2 regions of the Amycolatopsis alba DSM 44262 genome follow, and region 1 is predicted to be linked to the other one. Evidence: riboswitches for the same ligand, from Rfam matches in the RefSeq annotation. Region 1 holds a riboswitch; the other holds the start of a gene.
The links. A riboswitch is a leader RNA that binds a small molecule or an ion and turns the genes downstream of it on or off. The one in region 1 is predicted to bind S-adenosylmethionine.

Region 1 (7,697 bases):
CATCGTCCTTGTGCACGATCGCGGAGAACGCGTCCACGCCCTCGCCCTGCAACAGGATGTCCACTTTGACCAGGTCCGCCGCCTGCGAACCGGCCTCTTCGTAGTCCAGCGACGCGTAACCACGCGTGCGCGACTTCAGCGTGTCGAAGAAGTCGAAGATGATCTCACCCAGCGGCAGGTTGTACCGCAGTTCGACCCGGTCCTCGGACAGGTAGTCCATGCCGAGCAGCGCGCCGCGCTTGTTCTGGCACAGCTCCATGATCGTGCCGATGAACTCCGACGGCGCCAGGATGCTCACCTTGCTGACCGGCTCGAGCACCTTGTCGATCTTGTTCCCGGTCGGCCAGTCCGAGGGGTTGGTCACGTGGATTTCCTTGCCGTCGTCCAGCACGACGTCGTAGACCACGTTCGGCGCGGTGGAGATCAGATCGAGGCCGAACTCGCGTTCCAGCCGGTCACGGGTGATCTCCAGGTGCAGCAGGCCGAGGAAGCCGCAGCGGAAGCCGAAGCCGAGCGCCACCGACGTCTCGGGCTCGTAGTCCAGCGCGGCGTCGTTGAGCTGGAGCTTGTCCAGGGCCTCGCGCAGCTCGGGGTAGTCCGAACCGTCGACCGGGTACAGGCCGGAGTAGACCATCGGCTTCGGCTCGCGGTACCCCGCGAGGGCCTCCTTCGCGCCGTTGCGCTCAGAGGTCACCGTGTCACCGACCTTGGACTGGCGGACGTCCTTCACACCCGTGATCAGGTAGCCGACCTCGCCGACGCCGAGCCCCTTGCTGGCCTTGGGCTCCGGCGAGATGATCCCGACTTCGAGCAGCTCGTGGGTGGCGCCGGTGGACATCATCTTGATCCGCTCGCGCGGGGTGATCTTGCCGTCGACGACCCTGATATAGGTCACGACGCCCCGGTAGGTGTCGTACACCGAGTCGAAGATCATCGCCCGTGCCGGGGCGTCCGCGTCACCCTGCGGTGCGGGCACCTGCTTCACGACGGCGTCGAGGAGATCCCCGACGCCGACACCGGTCTTCGCGGACACCCGCAGCACGTCCGACGGTTCGCAGCCGATGATGTGCGCGATCTCGGCGGCGTACTTGTCCGGGTCTGCCGACGGCAGGTCGATCTTGTTGAGCACCGGGATGATCTGGAGGTTGTTCTCCAGCGCGAGGTACAGGTTCGCGAGCGTCTGCGCCTCGATCCCCTGCGCGGCGTCGACCAGCAGGACCGCCCCTTCACACGCTTCGAGCGCGCGGGACACCTCGTAGGTGAAGTCGACGTGGCCGGGGGTGTCGATCATGTGCAGGACGTGGTCCTGACCGTCGACCTTCCAGGGCAGGCGCACGTTCTGCGCCTTGATGGTGATCCCGCGTTCCCGCTCGATGTCCATGCGGTCGAGGTACTGCGCGCGCATGGCCCGTTCCTCGACCACACCGGTGAGCTGCAGCATCCGGTCGGCCAGGGTCGACTTGCCGTGGTCGATGTGCGCGATGATGCAGAAGTTCCGGATGAGCTCCGGGGGCGTGAAGGTCGTGTCGGCGAACGTCGTCAACGGGTTTCCTCGCGAAGGTCGGGGTGTGCCACGTCTATGGTCCCATGCCGCTCCGGGTGCGAGTGGGGGTCATCCCCGATGCGGCCCGTGGCGCGCTGTGGTGCCCTCGAAGTATGAGCAATTCACTGACCCAAATCCTCGACAAGACGTTCGGCCATCCCAGGGGACTGCTCGGCCGGTTCGGTGGCCTGGCGATGGCGCACGGCAACGCTGCCACCGAACTCCGCATCGTCGAACTGGCGTCGATCGAATCCGGCGAAACCGTCCTGGTCGTGGGGCCCGGACCTGGCGTCGGCCTGCAGGCCGTGGCCGGACGCGCGCGCCGCGCGATCGGCGTCGAGCCGTCCCCGGAGATGCTCGCCCGCTCCCGCCGCCGATGCGGCGACAAGGTGGAGCTGCGGAGCGGCGCCGCGGACTCCACGGGTGAGCCGGACGAGAGCGTCGACGTGGTCCTGACGGTCAACAACGTGCAGCTGTGGGAAGACCGGGCGGCCGGGTTTACCGAGCTGTTCCGCGTACTGCGGCCCGGCGGCAGGCTGCTGCTGTCGTCGCACGAGAAGTGGCTGCCGGTGTCCCGGCACGAACTGGCCGACGAGGCAGCGGCCGCCGGCTTCACCGACCTGCAGACCTGGACCTGGGATCCGCCGGGCTTCGGCGCCTCACTCGCCGCTCAGCTGCGCGCGGTCAAACCCAGGGCCTAACGCGGGTCGGTACGCAGCGGATGCTCACGCGGCACCTCGACCAGCACGATCCTGGTGCCGTCCGGATCGGCGATCCACGCTTCGTCCAGGCCCCACGGTTCACGACGCGCTCCGCGAACCGGGTCCACGCCCTTCGCGGCGAGCTCCTCAAGCGCCGCGGGCAGGTCCCGGACCTGGAGCCACAGGGCGACGTCGGGAGTCGGGCCGGTCTTCCCGGTACCGACGATCTCGATCGACCCGTTCCCGGCGAAGAACACGGTCCCGCCGGGGAACTCCTTGTCGATCGCGAGCCCCAGGGTGTCCCGATAGAACGCCGTCGACACGTCGAGGTCCTTCGGATGGATCAGCACCCTGCTGCTCAGCACGTTCATGGCTCACATCCCTACCTGATGGGTTCAAGCCATCGCAATCGCGGTGATGCCTACCAGCACGACACCGGACCCGACCAGCCTGCGGACGGCGTTCGCCTCTCCCAGGACCAGCCAGGCGGCCAGGCCGCCCAGGACGATGCTCAGCTCCCTGGCAGGTGCGACGAGGCTCACCGGGGCGACCTGGAGCGCGTAGAGGACCAGCAGGTAGGCGACAGGTGAGAGCAGGCCGACGATGAGGACTTCGCGCTTGTGCTCACGCCAGAGCCACAAGACCTCTTCACGGTCCTTCAGCGCGTAAGGCGCCATGAGCAGGCTCTGCACGATCGCGCCGGTTCCGAAGTAGACGATCGGAGGGACGCCGAGACCGGTGACCGAATGTGCGTCCCACAGGGTGTAGGCGGCGATCGTGAGCCCGGTCAGCAGTCCGTACGCGACGCCTTTGCGTCGTGCCGCATGGTCAGCGGCGTCAGCCTGCGCCGGTGCCCGCCCGGTGCCGATGACCAGCACTCCGGCGACCACGAGGAACGCACCCACCAGGCCGAGTAACCCCGGCCGCTCGCCGAGCAGCACGACGGCCGCGAACACCGAGATCAGCGGTCCGGTCCCACGAGCGACGGGATACACGACGGACAGATCACCGACGGCGTATCCCCGCTGGAGGACGACCCCGTAAGTGACGTGGAACACCGCCGTGACCGCGGCGGCGAACAGCCAGCTCCACTGTGGACGTTGCGGCTCCACGGCCAGCGAAACCGCCATGACGGGAAGGAGCAGGACCGCGGAGAGGGTGTAGTAGGCCCAGACGAATCGGGCCCCGCCGCGGCGGATCCGCTTGGCGGCCAGGTTCCAGCCCGCGTGGATGACGGCGGCGACGATGACGAAAGACAGGGCGGTGACGTTCACGACGGACCTTTCACGTTTTCCGCGCATGCGGAAAACACCGGTCCTCCAGGCTTTTGTCCCGTCAGATGAACGGCGGCGCTTCCGGCGCCGCCGATGGTGCCGCTCGGACCTGTCCCACCTGCCCTGATTGTGTGGTTCGCTGAACGGGCAGGTGGCGGAACCCTAGGCACTACGATCTGCACCGTACCTCAATCGCCCGCCCGGAGGCGGCCGCGATCCGTCACGGGGCGGCTGTTAGGCTGGCCATTCACCGCTGTGTGGCATTCCGTCATGGAGGAAACCCGCGCCGCTTTCACGAGCGCGCAGGGCCGGTCACAGCGCGGCGGTGAAACCACCGAGAGATTCAAGAGGAGCGCCCCCGTGGCCAACATCAAGTCGCAGATCAAGCGCATCACCACCAACGAGAAGGCGCGTCAGCGCAACCAGGCGATCCGGTCCTCGGTGAAGACCGCGATCCGCAAGTTCCGCGAGGCCGCCGACGCCGGCGACAAGGCCAAGGCCATCGAGCTGCAGAAGGACGCGGCCAAGAAGCTGGACAAGGCCGTGACCAAGGGCGTTCTCCACGCCAACCAGGCCGCCAACAAGAAGTCCGCGCTGGCGAAGCGCGCGAACTCTCTCTGATCGGCTTTCGAAGGGCCCCGGTGACTCGCGTCACCGGGGCCTTTCGCTGTGTTCAGCGACTTGTGCCGTGGGCGTCGACGACTTCCAGGACAGCGCGCTCCAGCGCGTACTCCGGGTTGGCCGCGGCACCCTTGACCTCGGCGTTGAGCCGGGCGACGATCCGCATCGCGGTGGCGAGGCCGTCCTGCCCCCAGCCACGAGCCTGCCCTTGCGCCTTGCGGACCTTCCACGGCGGCATCCCCAGCTCGCCCGCCATCTGGTTCGGGTTCCCGCGACCAGCTCCCGACACCCGCGCGATCGTCCGGACGGCGTCGGCGAGGGCATCCGCGACCAGCACGTGCGGAACACCCAGCTGCATCGCCCAGCGCAGCGACTCCAGCGCCGCCGTCTTGTCGCCGGCGACGGCTTTCTCGGCGACGGCGAACCCGTTCACGTCCGCACGGCCTCGGTGGTAGCGCCGGACGGCCTGCTCGTCGACCGTTCCACCGGCGTCCGCGACGAGCTGGGTCGCGGCCGACGAAAGCTCGCGCAGATCCGAGCCGACGGCGTCGATCAGGGCGAGCACGGCCGCACCGTCGATCTTCCCGCCGACCCGGCGGACCTCGTTACGGACAAAGGATTCGCGCTCCGCGGGTTTGGTCAGTTTCGGGCACTCGACGACCTCCGCCCCTGCCTTCTTCAAGGCCGCGGGAAGCGCCTTCGCGGCCTTGCTCCGGCCGCCTCCGCTGTGCACGACGACGAGCACGATGCCCTCGGCGGGTGCCTTGACGTAGGCCATCACCCCGTCGGAGAGCTCCTGCGAGATGTCGTGCGCCGATTCGAGGACGATCACCCTGCCCTCGGCGAACAGTGAAGGGCTGACCATCTCCGCGAGTGCGGGGACTGTGAGGTCCGACACCCGGATCCGGGTCAGATCCGCCGTCGGATCGGCCGCTTTGGCCGCGTCCGAGGCGCTGCGGATCGCGCGTTCGATCAGCAGCTCTTCCTCACCGAGAACCAGGACCAGCGGCGATGGGGCGGAAGCTTGCGTCGTCACGGAGAGGATCCTCCCACTCCTCCTCTCGTGTGCTTTGTCCGGTGATGTGTTCCGGGCACTGTGGCCCCACCTGAGCCTCATGTCGTACGGTGTTGGCGAGGCGACGCGATCATGTGCGTGCCGACAATCGAATACCGCTCATCCAGAGGGGCAGAGGGAACGGCCCGATGAAGCCCCGGCAACCGGCGTCAGCCTGTCATCCCGCGATCGCGGGATAGCTGACGAACACGGTGCCAATTCCGGCCCGCCATGGCGGGGCAGATGAGGAAAGGACCTCGCGATGACCGCAACCCTCGGCACGACCTCCACCACCAAGACCCCGGATCTCGGACCGGCCGTCGAACTGGTGTCGAAGGAAGAGGGACACCGGCAGCCGCTCGCCCCCGAATTCGTTTCCGCCGAGGACTTCTCGCCGCTCGAGGTCGCCTACGACTTCGGCCGCGTGCGTCGCGAGGACATCGAATCCGGGCCGAACAACATCTGGCGCTACAAGAAGCTCCTTCCCGTTCCGTCGAACGTCGAAGAAATCCCCAACACCGAACCCGGCGCCACCCGGCTCGTCCAAGCCGACAGGCTCGCGAAAGCCTTGGGTGTCAAGAAGGTCTGGGTCAAGGACGACACCGGCAACCCCACTCACTCGTTCAAGGACCGCGTGGTCGCCGTCGCACTGGCCGCCGCCCGTGAGTTCGGGTTCGACGTGCTCGCCTGTCCGTCGACCGGCAACCTGGCCAACGCCGTCGCCGCCGCGGCGGCCCGCGCCGGCTGGCGGTCGGTCGTGCTGATCCCGAAGACCCTCGAGCGCGCCAAGATCCTCACCACCGCCGTGTACGACGGCGACCTGATCGCGGTCGACGGCAACTACGACGACGTGAACCGGCTCGCCACCCAGCTCGCCGCCGAGCAGGAGAGCTGGGCGTTCGTCAACGTGAACGTCCGGCCCTACTACTCGGAAGGCTCCAAGACGCTGGCCTTCGAGGTCGCCGAGCAGCTCGGCTGGCGGCTTCCCTCGCAGATCGTGGTGCCGATCGCCTCCGGTTCCCAGCTCACCAAGGTGGACAAGGGTTTCCGCGAGTTCGGACAGCTCGGCCTCGTCGACGAGACGCCGTACAAGGTGTTCGGCGCGCAGGCCACGGGCTGCTCCCCCGTCTCGGCGGCCTTCCGCGCGGGCCACGACGTCGTCCAGCCGGTCAAGCCGGACACGATCGCCCGGTCGCTGGCGATCGGGAACCCGGCGGACGGCCCCTACGTCCTGGACGTGGTCAACCGCACCGGCGGCGCGATCGAAGACGTCACCGACGAAGAGGTCGTCGAAGGCATCCGGCTGCTCGCCCGCACCGAGGGCATCTTCACCGAGACCGCCGGCGGGGTCACCGTCGCAACGGCCAAGAAGCTCATCGAGGCAGGCAAACTCAACCCGGACGAGGAGATCGTCCTGCTGATCACCGGCGACGGTCTCAAGACCCTCGACGCCGTCGAGGACAAGGTCGGCCCGAAGGCCACCGTCAGCGCCTCGGCAGACGCGGTCCGCGAGGCTCTCGGCATCTGAGTTCCCGCCGGCCCGCCTCAAGAACGAGGCGGGCCGCGGGGCTCACCCCGGCGCACCAGGGAGAGTCCTCGCGCGTCGGCGACGACAGCGGTGTCGCCATCCGTGTCCGTTCTGGCCACGGAAGCACCGACCGCCGTCAGATTGTCCAAAGTGGACTTGTTCGGATGGCCGTAAGTGTTTCCGGCGCCGACACTCACCAGCGCGAGCCGCGGCGCGACGGCGTTGAGGAAGTCCGGTGCGGTGTAGCGGCTTCCGTGGTGCGGGACCTTCAAGATCTCGGCACGCAGATCGGCGCCCTCGGCCATCAGGTCGGCCTGCGCGGCGAGTTCGACATCGCCGGTCAGCAGCACCCGGCCCGCCGGGGTTCCGGCGCGCAGGACGACGGACCCGTTGTTGATCACCGTGCCGTCCTGTTCACGGGCCGATCGCCGGGTGACATAACGCGGCCCCAATACATCCAGCGACAGCCCCGGCCAGTCCAGCCGTTGCCCGATCCCCAGTTCCAGCAAGGGAATCCCGCGACGTGCGGTCTCGTCCGCGATCTGCTGCCATGCCCACGCGGGAGCACGACCCGGACCGACGGCGACCGCCCCGACCGACCTGCCCTCGAAGACGGATTCGAGACCGCCGATGTGGTCGGCGTGCAGATGACTCAGCACGATCAGCGGAACCCGGTCCACGCCGAGCCTGCTCAGGCATTCGTCGACCGGCCCAGGTTCCGGCCCGGTGTCGACCAGGACCGCCCTTCCCGGCTCGCCCGTCGCGAGAACGACGGCATCGCCCTGTCCGACGTCGCAGGCGACGGCACTCCACGACGCCGGTGGCCATGCCGGAGCCAGCACGCGGACCGGCACGAAAACGAGCAGCCCGCCAGCCAGCGCAACAGCCAGCAGGATCCTGGCGTGCCGCAGCCGGATGGCGACGAGCAGCACCACGAGCAGGCCGGCCGCCAGAAGCCCGCCCCACCAGCCACCCG
Region 2 (7,697 bases), 920 kb from region 1:
GGACAGCTCCGAATGAGTACCCGCATTTCGCGGATACTCATCCTGCTCATCCGAACTCGTCACACCCGTCCCGGCGGTGGCAAATGCGCAATTTCCCGATCGAAGTAACTGATCAAGTCCTCGCCTTTTTCGTATATTTTCTCAATGAAGTCGTTACATTTCAGCATTGTCTCGACACCATCGTACCGGATTCCACCGTTCGGTGTTCCACTCTCTTCATAGAGAATTTCGTAGACCACATCCGGCCCCACCGTCAGCAGCTCAGGAAGCAAGCCGTCTTGTTCATATTCGACAACAGCTTCCGAGCCAACGACGCGAATTTTCTCTCCACTCTCAGCACTCATTTTCAGGGAATACAGTTCCCAGTGAACATATGGCGTGAGCGGCCGTTCAATGACTCGCAAACGAAACAGGTCGATGCCGCGATCAGCCGCTTCCCGGAAGAGTTTTTCGTGCGCAGGGCGCAGTTCAGCCGTCAGCCGGAGGGCTTCGTCCCAGTCACCGCGAGCGAACGCTTCCCATCGAGCGTGACCAGGTTGCCGGAAGTCTTGCCTCCGCTCAAGCTTCCACGACGACTGACTCGGCGAACGGTCGAATCTTTCATTGTAGTCGACATTATAGGCATCCTGCGTCAAACGAACTCCCGGCGCCGCACCGAGAAAATCAAGCATCAGGAATGTCCGCCTTCGCCGCGATGAGCGTCGCCCTGGGGATTACAACCAGGTCCTCGTCACTCCCCAACGACACACCATTCGGCAGCCTTGCAGAGTATGCCGATGTCAAGTTTCGTCCGATCACGGCGACATCACCATTGTCCAGTTCCCAAATATCTGGGCAATTATTCCGGATGTCCGACTTGTCCAGTTCTTTCGCCGATTTGCCCAGCCGCCGCGCGAACGCGGCCGCAGGATCCGCTTCCCAAGGTCGAGTCATGCCGTCCCTCCAAGCCCTCGCTGGCGCCACTCAAGGTAGCAGCCTGTTCACTGTCCGATCAATCGCTGTCCGATCGATGGCAGCCAAGCAAGCACAAAAGATCACAAGCATCTCAACGAGGCGGAAGGACTCAGTTCTCGTCCTGCAGGATCCGCAATGCGTTCGCCAGATCGTCCGGGTACTCGGACTCGAACTCGACCCAGCGCCCGTCGGACGGATGCGCGAAACCGAGCGTCTTGGCGTGCAGCCACTGCCGGGAAAGCCCGAGCTTCCGCGCGAGCACCGGGTCGGCGCCGTAGGTCAGGTCGCCGACGCACGGGTGCTTGAGCGCCGAGAAGTGCACGCGGATCTGGTGGGTGCGGCCGGTCTCCAGCTTGATCTTGGCCAGTGACGCGGCACGGAAGGCCTCGACGACCTCGTAATGCGTGACGCTGGGCCGCCCGCCCTGGACGACGGCGAATTTGTAGTCGTGCCGGGGGTGCCGGTCGATGGGCGCGTCGATGGTGCCGCGCGTCGGATCGGGATGGCCCTGGACGATGGCGTGGTAGCCCTTGTCGACGGTGCGTTCCTTGAACGCCCGCTTCAGCACGGTGTACGCGTGCTCGCTCTTGGCCACGACCATCACGCCGGTGGTGCCGGCGTCCAGCCGGTGGACGACGCCCTGGCGTTCGGCCGCTCCCGAGGTCGCGATCCGCAGCCCGGCGGCGGCGAGCCCGCCGACGACGGTCGGCCCGGTCCAGCCGGGGCTCGGGTGCACGGCGACGCCGACCGGCTTCGAGATCACCACGATGTCGTCGTCGTCGTGCAGGATCTGCATGCCCTCGACATGCTCCGCGACGACCTCGATGGCCGAGGCCGGGTCGGGCAGCGTCACTTCGAGCAGCCCGCCTGCGGACAGCCGGTCCGACTTCCCGGCGGGCCTGCCGTCGAGGAAGATCTCGCCGGATTCGGCCAGCTCCGCCACGACAGTGCGGGAGAGTCCCAGTAGTTTCGCCAGTCCCGCGTCGACGCGCATGCCGTCGAGCCCGTCGGGAACGGGCAACATCCGCGCGCTCATTCGCTTGCCGCCTTCTTCTTGTCCTTTGTAGACGATCCGTCGTAGTCCTTGCCCAGCAAGGAGAGGATCACGATGAGCACACCGCCGACGCAGATCGCGGAGTCGGCGACGTTGAAGATCGCCCAGCCCTGCCCGTTCGGCGCGAACGCGGAGATCATGTCGACCACGTGCCCCTGCAGCGGGCCGGGGGCGCGGAAGATCCGGTCGGTCAGGTTGCCGAGCGCGCCTGCCAGCACCAGGCCGAGGCCGATCGCCCAGCCGACCGAGCGCAGCCGCCGGGCCAGCCAGATGATGGCGACCACGACGGCGACCGCGACCAGCGCGAGCACCCAGGTCAGCCCGGTCGCCATCGAGAAGGCGGCACCGGGGTTGCGCACCAGCTGGAAGTACACCAGCCCGCCGAGGAACTCGACCGGCCGCTTGCCCTCCAGCGTCGACACCGCGATCTGCTTGGTGAGGAGGTCGATCCCCCACAGCACCGCGGCGACGACGAACACGACGACGACGCGCTTCTTGGGCAGCGGCGGCGCCGGTGGCGCGGTTTCGGGCTCTGTGCTCACACCCCCATTGTCCACTGAGCTTGCTCAGGCCTCCTCGGCGGCCGCCTTCGGCCTGCTCAGCAGTGCCGCGAACGCCCCGGCGAGCGCGACCAGCGACGACAGCAGCAACGCGAGCTGTCCTTGGGCGAGCACGACCGCGCAGAGCACGTAGGCCGCGGTGACGACCAGCACGAGCACGCTGCTCTCCAGCCAGGCGAGCAGGGCAAGGCCCACCGTGAGGAGGACCGCGGTCCGCACGTCACCGGGCATGTCGAGCTTCGCCAGGCCACTCAGATCCGCCAGCGCGATGATGGCCAGCCCGCCGACGACGGTCACGAGGACCACCCACCACGGCACGACTCTCCCCTCGCGCCTCATCCGCAGCGTGTAGTACAGCGCGGTACCGGCGTAGATCACGAACACGGCGAAGAACCAGGCGTCCATCCGGCCGACGTCGCCGAACGCGACGGCTATGGCGGTGTTGCTTTCCCGGCTCATCTCCACGCCGGGGCCGACGCCGTACAGCCCGCCGGTCCCGTAAGGCGCATAACCGGCCCGGCCCTCGTACCGGCCCGTGCCGACGGATGAAGCCACCACCGCCAGTTGGGCGAATCCCAGTAGTGCCAGCGGAAACCAGTAACGCGGTCGCTCATTCCCCATGCGGGACGAGGGTAGTGGGTCAGGCGCAGAACGGGGGAAGCTCCCGCGGGTCGTTCTCCGGAACCCAGCGGCCTTCCGGCTTTTCGTACTGCCAGCGCGCGCCGCGGGCGACGATCTGGCGCAGTGCCAGGACGACCCGGTCCACGTGTTCGGTGGTGCTGCCGAGGCCGAGGCTGACCCGCACGGCCTGCTGGCCTGTCGAACCGGCGGCGGAGATCAGCCGTTTGGTCGCGACATGCGCGCAGAACGCGCCGTCCCGGACGCCGATGCCGTACTCCGCGGACAGCACCGCGGCGAGCCAGCCGGGGTCGAAGCCGTCGACGACGAAGCTGAGCGTGCCGACCCGGTCGACCGGCGCGTCGAACAGCCGCAGCTCGGCGAATCCGGGGATACCGGCGAGACCGCGACGCAGCCGCGCCAGGAGTTCGTCCTCGTGGGCGACGATCGCGTCCCAGTTCGCGGCCAGCGTCTCGCAGGCGACACCGAGCGCGTAGACGCCGACGGTGTTGGGGGAACCGGCTTCGTGCCGCTCGGCACCGGCGTTCCAGACCACGCCGAGCTCTTCGGAGTCTCGGGTGACGAGCTTCGTCGCGCCACCACCGGCGAGGTACGGCTGGGCGGCGCGCAGCCAGTCGGCGCGGCCGATCAGCGCGCCGGCACCGAAGGGCGCGTACAGCTTGTGGCCCGAGATCGCGACGTAGTCGACGTCCAGTTTGCGCACGGAGATCTTGCGGTGCGGTGCGAGCTGCGCCGCGTCGAGCGCGATCCGGGCGCCGTGCCGCCGGGCGACGGCGGCGATCTCCTTGACCGGCAACAGTTCCCCGGTCACGTTGGACGCGCCGGTGATGACGACCAGCCGCGGTCCCTGCGGGCAGTCCGCGAGTGCTTCGTCCACAGCGGACACCGCGGCGAGGCGGGTGCGCGGGGTCTGGATCCGGCGGACGTTCGGACCCTTCCACGGCAGCAGCGCGGCGTGGTGGTCGGTGTCGAACACGACGACCGACGTGTGCTTCGGCAGGCTGCGGGCGAGAAGGTTGAAGGAATCGGTGGTGTTGCGGGTGAACACGACGGTGTCGGTCGACCGCGCGTCGACGAAGTCCCGCAGGATTCCGCGCGTGCGCTCGTAAAGCTTGGTGGAGATCTGCGAGGCGAATCCGGCGCCGCGGTGGACGCTGGCGTACCAGGGCAGGAATTCGTCGACCGCGTCGCGCACCTTGTCCAGACAGGGAGCGCTCGCCGCGTGATCGAGGTTGGCGTAGCCGATGTCGCCGCCGGTGACCAGCGGAACCCGCAGATCGGCGCACGCCACCGTCGGAATTTCTTGCGACACAATGGTTTCCGCGACAGCGGCGGGGGTGCTGGTGCGTTCGAGAGCGAGAGTCATCGTCATCCTCCGGGCCAGGGGACCCGACGAGGATCCCGCGCTTGCCCGTCGCACCGCGCGACAGGCCAGGTCCTCACCCGGGGCACCCCACCGCGGAAGGAGGGTTGCCGGTCAGCTAGCCGGGGCTTGACGCTGACACTCGTGACCTACGAACGAAGTTAGCGGATGGACCGGCGATCGAGCCACCCCTTGTCCGGATGTTGAGACGCCGGTCACGCATCGCGCAACCGAGGAGAACCGTTGCCCGGCGCCGCGCCGCGCCAGGCAACGGGAGGTCAGACGCGGAATCGGCCCGGCAACGGGACGATCGAACGCGAAGAGACCTCGGTCGCGGTACCGGAGTACTGATCGGTGCCCGCGGTGAACTGCCAGCCGCCGAAGGTCTTGCCGTCGACAGCCTCGCCATGCGCCTCGGCGACCTTCGTCGAGACCTCGTCGTAGGACAGGCCGTTCCAGTTGCCCGCGTCGACGCCGAAGTCGCGCGAGTCGCCGCCCTTGGCGGTGGCCGCGGGCAGGGTCCACAGGGTGAAGTGCACGTGGGCGCCGGTGCTGCTGCCGCCGCAGGGCAGCGCGTTGCCGGTCCGGCCGAGAGCGTCGCCGGGGGCGACCTGCTGGCCGTCGGTGACCGAAATGCGCTCCATGTGGTAGTAGCCGGTCCGCCAGCCGCCGTCGTGGTCGACGGTCACCCAGTCGCCGCCGTCGCAGTGCTGGATCCGGACCGTGCCCGCCAGCGGAGCGCGGACGGTCTTGTCGCCGGGGCTGAAGTCGATGGCGTTCTTCACGCCGGAGTTCCCGTTGTCCGAGTGGATCCCCGCCGAGTAGACCGACTGGCCCGCGTCGAAGGGCAGCCCGAACGCGGGGAACGCGCCGGCCGCCGACGCCGCCGGTGCGGCGAGAACCACCCCGACGAGTGCGGCCGCCACACCCAGACCGGCGAACCGCGCAGGAAGTTTCGTCACCTTGCGTACTCCTTACCCCGTGACACTCACCCATTCGATGGAGTCGATTGCCGGGAAAGTAATCCAAAAGGAGTACAAAAGGGAAGAATTTTCTGAGATCAACCGACGAACAGCTGGTGCCGGTTCGTGACCTACTGGCCGGATTCGCCCTTCCACCTGGCGAGGCGTCCGGCGCGGTCGACGGCACGGAGCCGTCGTTCGGCCGTGTCACGGGCGTCGGAGGTGGTCACGACGAGTAACTGGTCGCGTTCCTGGAGCCGGGTGTTCTTGTTGGGCGTGAAGCCGGTGCCGTCGCGGACGAGGAGGCTGATCGTCGCCCCCACCGGCAGCCGCAGTTCGGCCAGGTAGACGCCGTGCATCTTCGATCCGGCGTTGATGCGGACCTGCAGGAGTTCCGCGCCCATCTCGTCGAGGGGCGCCGAGTCGACGTCGATCTCGTGCGCTTCGGAATGCTGAGCCAGTCCGAGCACCCTCGCGAGCGGCGTCAGCGTCGCCCCTTGGAGCAACGTCAGCACGATGACCAGCACGAACACCGCGTCGACCAGCTCCTGGGCGCCGGGCACCCCGGACGACAGCGGGATGAGCGCGAGCACGATCGGGACCGCCCCGCGCAACCCGGCCCAGGACAGGAACACCTGTTCTCGCCAGGGGATCTTGAACGGCAGCGCCGACAGCACCACCGAGAGCGGCCGGGCGAGCAACAGCACCACCGCGCCCGCGACCAGGCCCTGGACCAGGCTTTCGAAGATCCTGCCCGGCGAGGCGAACAGGCCGAGCAGCACGAACAGCCCGATCTGCGCGAGCCAGCCGAGCCCTTCGGCGAAGGACAGGGTGTCCGACCGGTGCGGCAGCTTCGAGTTCCCCAGCACCAGTGCCGCGACGTAGGTGGCGAGCAGGCCCGACGCGTGGGCGAGCTGCCCGCTCGAATACGCCACGACGCAGACCGCCATCGTGGCCAGCGGGTACAGACCGGTCGCCGGGAGCGCGGCCCGTCTCAGCGCCTGCGCCCCGATCCAGCCGAACGCCAGGCCGATCACCAGCCCGGCCGCGAGTTCGTAGACCACGAGCAGCGGCAGCGACCAGTCCACCGTCGTGCCCTCGGCGAGCACGACGACGGCGATGTAGGCCGGGGCGTCGTTGATCCCCGACTCGATCTCCAGCGCACCGACGAGCCGTTTCCCGATACCCGCCGATCTCAGCACCGAGAAGACCGCGGCGGCGTCGGTCGAGGCCAGCACCGCGCCCCAGAGCAACGCCATCCGCCAGTCCAGGTCCAGCAACCAGTGCAGGGCGGCGCCGGTGACCGCGATGCTCACCGCCACGGCCACTGTGGACAGTGCGATCCCGATGCCCAGCGAGGGTTTCACGGCCGTCCACCGGGTGGTGAGGCCACCTTCGGAGAGGATCATCACCAGTGCGGCGAGGCCGAGGGACTGGGTGAGCTCGGGGTTGTCGTAGTGGATGCCGAACCCGGCTTCGCCGAGCAGGACCCCCATCCCCAAGTACAGCAGCAGCGAGGGAAGGCCGACCTTGATCGACACCCGGACGGCGATCACCGCGACGAGCAGGACCGCACCACCGGTGCCGAGGACGAGCGGGAGCTGCTCCATGTCGCCTCCCGTCCGGTCGCCGTGAGGGCTCCAGAATAGTGAGGCGGTGATCGTCACTCGATCGTGTACCGGTCGAAAACCGTCCGGATAGCCTGTGTTACAGACTGTCCTTTACGGACTGCGCAGGGCCGCCAGGTCGACACCGAGGTCCGCGAACGGTTTCTCGGCCGCGGGCAGGACTTTCACCGCGCGGTTGCCCTCACGGGACAACCAGCCGGCGCTCACTCCGTGAGACAGTAACGCCGCGGGGACGCGGCCCGCCAAATGATCACGGCGCACTGTCCAATCGAGACAGTCGCGCAACATCGGGCGGCGGCTCTCGGCGATCTCCACGCCGAGAGCGCCGAACACCTCACGGCCGCGGCCGGTCAGGGCCAGGCCGTCGGCCTCGGCGATCAGCCCGGTAGAGAGCATCCCGTCCCGCAGCGCAACGGCGACCGTCCCGGCGAGGTGGTCGTAGCAGGTCCGGGCGAACTCGAGCCGCTTCACCCGCACCGACGAGCGCAAACCCTTCACCGGACGGTGTTCGGCGTGCTGCGCCAGATGCTCGATCAG

Region 2: it holds a riboswitch for S-adenosylmethionine, as region 1 does, so the genes downstream of both, AMYAL_RS0105275 (aminotransferase class V-fold PLP-dependent enzyme) here and thrC (threonine synthase) in region 1, are expected to answer to the same signal.

What each region holds. Positions count from the first base shown of each region.
Region 1 covers NZ_KB913032.1:232,219-239,915, forward strand. The annotation lists gene lepA (translation elongation factor 4) at 1-1,543, opposite strand, end outside; gene AMYAL_RS0101005 (class I SAM-dependent methyltransferase) at 1,657-2,244, shown strand; gene AMYAL_RS0101010 (VOC family protein) at 2,241-2,615, opposite strand; gene AMYAL_RS0101015 (EamA family transporter) at 2,640-3,545, opposite strand; gene rpsT (30S ribosomal protein S20) at 3,879-4,139, shown strand; gene holA (DNA polymerase III subunit delta) at 4,192-5,175, opposite strand; SAM riboswitch class I at 5,311-5,443, shown strand; gene thrC (threonine synthase) at 5,456-6,721, shown strand; gene AMYAL_RS0101035 (ComEC/Rec2 family competence protein) at 6,739-7,697, opposite strand, start outside.
Region 2 covers NZ_KB913032.1:1,151,760-1,159,456, forward strand. The annotation lists gene AMYAL_RS49200 (DUF6879 family protein) at 60-671, opposite strand; gene AMYAL_RS48325 (hypothetical protein) at 664-933, opposite strand; gene AMYAL_RS0105260 (RluA family pseudouridine synthase) at 1,064-1,990, opposite strand; gene lspA (signal peptidase II) at 1,987-2,550, opposite strand; gene AMYAL_RS0105270 (hypothetical protein) at 2,575-3,189, opposite strand; gene AMYAL_RS0105275 (aminotransferase class V-fold PLP-dependent enzyme) at 3,209-4,573, opposite strand; SAM riboswitch class IV at 4,606-4,720, opposite strand; gene AMYAL_RS0105280 (M23 family metallopeptidase) at 4,849-5,532, opposite strand; gene AMYAL_RS0105285 (potassium/proton antiporter) at 5,664-7,142, opposite strand; gene AMYAL_RS0105290 (ArsR/SmtB family transcription factor) at 7,254-7,697, opposite strand, start outside.